DNA from 2 places in the Vibrio orientalis CIP 102891 genome. Region 1 is predicted to be linked to the other one. Evidence: riboswitches for the same ligand, from Rfam matches in the RefSeq annotation. Region 1 holds a riboswitch; the other holds the start of a gene.
The links. A riboswitch is a leader RNA that binds a small molecule or an ion and turns the genes downstream of it on or off. The one in region 1 is predicted to bind thiamine pyrophosphate.
Positions count from the first base shown of each region.

Region 2: it holds a riboswitch for thiamine pyrophosphate, as region 1 does, so the genes downstream of both, thiD (bifunctional hydroxymethylpyrimidine kinase/phosphomethylpyrimidine kinase) here and thiB (thiamine ABC transporter substrate binding subunit) in region 1, are expected to answer to the same signal.

Region 1 is NZ_ACZV01000005.1:2,207,908-2,210,109, reverse strand. Features, by position in the region: gene mpl (UDP-N-acetylmuramate:L-alanyl-gamma-D-glutamyl-meso-diaminopimelate ligase) at 1-381, shown strand, start outside; gene VIA_RS20735 (flavin prenyltransferase UbiX) at 390-1,016, shown strand; TPP riboswitch at 1,159-1,272, shown strand; gene thiB (thiamine ABC transporter substrate binding subunit) at 1,327-2,202, shown strand, end outside.
Region 2 is NZ_ACZV01000004.1:1,484,646-1,486,847, reverse strand. Features, by position in the region: gene VIA_RS10180 (ABC transporter ATP-binding protein) at 1-301, opposite strand, end outside; gene thiD (bifunctional hydroxymethylpyrimidine kinase/phosphomethylpyrimidine kinase) at 291-1,121, opposite strand; TPP riboswitch at 1,223-1,332, opposite strand; gene VIA_RS10170 (LysR family transcriptional regulator) at 1,485-2,202, shown strand, end outside.

The DNA.
Region 1 (2,202 bases):
GTCTACGATGATTTCGCGCATCACCCAACCGCGATTGAACTGACTCTTGGTGGCCTACGTAATAAGGTTGGCAGTGACAACATTATTGCCGTGTTAGAGCCGCGCAGTGCCACCATGAAGCGTGGCGTACATAAAGATGCGCTGGCTGCTTCATTGGCTAAGGCGGATCAAGTATTTCTCTATCAACCTGACAGTATTGATTGGTCGGTAAAAGATATTGCCAGTCAGTGTCATCAACCTGCTGACACCTCTGCTGATGTCGATGAGCTGGTTGCGAAGATTGTGTCTCACGCTCAAGCGGGGAGTCATATCTTAGTGATGAGCAATGGTGGGTTTGAAGGCATTCACGGCAAGTTACTGGAAAAATTAGGCGAAAAATAGTTATTACCATGAGTAAACAACAAAAAGCGATTACATTAGCGTTTACAGGGGCATCTGGTGCCCCGTACGGACTGAGACTACTGGAGTGTTTGTTAGCAGCAGACTATCAGGTCTATTTGCTGATCTCTTCCGCTGCGCGTGTCGTGCTCGCAACGGAACATGGTTTAAAGCTATCGGCTAATCCTGATGTGGCTAAACAAAGCTTGGTTGAGCATCTCAACTGTGACCCAGATAAGCTGGTCGTGTGCGGTAAAGACGATTGGTTCTCTCCAGTGGCTTCAGGCTCTGCGGCGCCGAAACAGATGGTGGTTTGTCCATGCTCAGCAGGAAGTGTCGCCGCGATTGCTCATGGAATGTCTGACAATTTGATTGAGCGCGCTGCTGATGTAGTGATGAAGGAACGCGGTCAGTTATTGCTGGTGGTACGTGAAACGCCATTTTCTACCCTACATCTAGAGAACATGCATAAGCTGTCTCAGATGGGGGTGACGATTATGCCAGCCGCGCCGGGTTTCTATCATCAGCCTAAGTCGATTGAGGATTTAGTCGACTTCATGGTTGCGCGTATCTTGGATCATCTGGGCGTAGAGCAAGGTCTTGTTCCACGTTGGGGCTACGATCCCCGTCATATTTGAAGTCGCAGCGTTGTTGACTGCTCAAATTCACCCAAATCAAATAGAGCACCTATGTTCATTGGGATGAATTTGCTTGTCGCCTAGCTGCAACTCCAACTATTTAGGGGATGGCTATTGAGTCTCATAACTATTACAATTTGACCGTTACTCATCGGGGAGCTATTCATTGTTTCAATGAAGCTGAGATCAAGCAAGGCTTGGGACCCGTGGACCTGAACCAGATAATGCTGGCGTAGGAATTGAGTTTGGATCTATCTCTTATCGATGTATCCCTCAAACCTGTGCCGCTCATACAAGGAGAGAGCGAGCAGTGAAAAACACTCTAAATACCCTTTCAATCAGCACTCTAGCGGCTGTTACTCTAGCTTCATTTTCAGCAAGCGCGGCAGATAACACACTGACGGTTTACACTTACGATTCATTTGCAGCAGACTGGGGCCCAGGCCCAACGGTTGAAAAAGCGTTTGAAGCAAAGTGTGGTTGCGACGTGAACTTTGTTGCCTTAGATGACGGTGTTTCGATTCTAAATCGACTGCGCCTAGAGGGTGGCAACAGCAAAGCCGATATCGTACTTGGCCTAGACAATAACTTGATGGCGGAAGCTAAGGAAACAGGTTTATTGGCGCAGCACAATGTTGACACTGACTCAGTGACACTGCCTAACGGTTGGAATGACAAGACGTTTGTACCGTATGACTTTGGCTATTTTGCCTTTGTTTACAACAAAGAGACGTTGACGAACCCACCAAAGAGCTTAAAAGAGCTAGTAGAGTCACGTGATGATTTGAAAGTGATTTATCAAGACCCGCGTACTTCGACACCGGGTCAGGGGCTAATGTTGTGGATGAAGTCAGTCTACGGTGATGATGTCACAGAGGCATGGCAAAACCTGGCTAAAAAAACCGTTACGGTTACCAAGGGCTGGTCAGAAGCTTACTCTATGTTCTTAGAGGGCGAGTCTGATCTGGTACTTTCCTATACCACCTCGCCTGCTTATCACTTGATTGCAGAAAGTGATGAGAAGTATGCTGCGGCTGATTTTGCTGAAGGTCACTACACTCAAGTTGAAGTGGCAGCCAAGGTAAAAGGTTCTAAAAACGAGAAGCTAGCTGATGAATTTATGAGCTTTATTCTGAGTGATGAGTTCCAGTCTACAATGCCAACCGGAAACTGGATGTATCCAGTG
Region 2 (2,202 bases), on a different contig from region 1:
GTAACAGATCTTGTTGCGCCATATAGGCCACCTGACCTTGCAAAGAACGACCATGGGTGAGGGCTAGTTGGCCTGTCCACTCGACCTTGTCACTGAGCAAACCAGCCAAATAACGCAGCAGTGTCGTTTTGCCACATCCACTTCGACCCAATAAACATGTCCATTGACCAGCAGGAACAAACATATTGAGGCCAGATAAGGTCGCTATTTGGCTGTCTCGATAGAGCAGGTGCGCATCGTGTAACTCAATACCAATTGCCTGTGCTGAGTATGAAGTCGACGATGGGTTACTAACGGACATTTGTATGGCCACAGAAGAAATGATGCACGGGCCCGTGACCTTGGCCCACCTCTAGCTTGTCCGCATTGGCAATAGCCTGAGAAATATACTGCTTACCAAGATAAACCGATTTGTGCAGACGGTTACCTTGAGCCAAATATGAAGCAATCGCCGAGGACAAAGTACAACCTGTGCCATGAGTGTTTTTCGTCGCCACTCGCTTAGCGCTAATCAACTCGCTACTTTCAGCCATGATGAGTAGATCATTACTGTTGTCGTCTTTCTCTAAGTGGCCGCCTTTAAGCAGTACAGCTTTGGCGCCAAGTGCACGAAGCTCACTGATCATTGCTCCCATTTGGTCCTCATCTTGCGGCACTGCGCCACCAATTAAGGCAGCGCCTTCCGGCAAGTTGGGCGTGATTAAGTCAGCAAGCGGTAGTAACTCTTGCTTGAGAGTTGAGATAGCGTTGGTTTCAAGAAGAAGGTCACCACTGGTCGCAACCATGACTGGGTCGACCACAAGGTGTTTAGGTTGGTACTGACGAATTTTATCGGCAACCACTTTGATGATCTCAGAATCTGCCAACATACCAACTTTGACGGCGACAACATTGAGATCGGTAAACACCGCATCCAATTGACTTTTTATATGCTCAAGAGGAATCGGGTGAATAGCAGATACACCAAGCGTGTTTTGCGACGTGATAGCGGTAATCACCGAACATGCGTAACCACCCGTGGCAGAGATTGCTTTGATATCGGCTTGAATGCCTGCACCGCCGCCGCTGTCTGAGCCCGCGATGGTTAATACGATTGGAGTCGTGTCTTGTGAATGTGGCATTATTGCTCCTACTACAAGACGTACAGGAACTCTCGGCCACGAAAGAAGGGATCAGAAAATGAGGTGATCAATCCATCGAATACGAGTGCACAAACCAGTAAGGTAATGTGCGCATAGTTCCCTACGTCAGTGCTAACTGAATCAGGTTCAACGGGTCTCGCATTGCGATCTCAGCCCTTTCCATAATGGTTAGGCTCCCCGACTATTTCCCGCAGATGATAACAATAAAATTAACGTAATTGCATCATTTGCTATCAAAAATCCATTTTGAGTCGTTTCAAAGTGTGTTTTAAACCTTCACTTCTTGAATTTTTTGTTATCGTTTAAACTAAACAAGATAATTTTTTATTATGAGTAGAAGCCATGTTGAACCCTATCTGGTTGAAGACGTTTGTCACTCTTATCGACACTGGTCACTTCACCAAAACCGCTGACAAATTATTTATGACACAACCGGGGGTGAGTCAGCACATTAAGAAACTAGAACAAGCCTGCGGACACGCTCTGATAAAAAGGTACAACAAAAGTTTTGAAATTACTGAAGCAGGGAAAACGGTCTATGACTACGCCAATCATTTAGATACTCAGCAGGCGCAAATGCTTCAATCCCTTAATCAGGATGACCCTCGTTCCGGCACTGTTTCCCTTTCATGCTCTGGCTCTTTGGCACTATCACTTTACCCTCGACTGCTTGATTTACAATGTAAATACCCTCAACTAATTACCTATTTAGAAGCGGCTCCACATCATAAGATTCTTGCAGAAATCATCTCTGGGGATATGGATTTGGGAATCGTGACACATGAACCTTCAGACCCAAGAGTAGATTCAGAACAATTTGGACAAGAGCCTCTTTGTTTGATGATGCCTAAGCCACTGGCAACCAAGGCACTCGATGAAGATCAGCTAAAAAAAATAGGGCTAATTCGTCACCCTGATGCTGAGCACTACCTTTCACTCTATTTTTCACGTTGTGGTGAGGAAGAACTAGAAAGAGTTAATATTCATAAACTACCAATCACGGGCTATGTTAATCAACTTAACCAGATTTTACTGCCTGTCGCTAAAGGGCATGGATTTA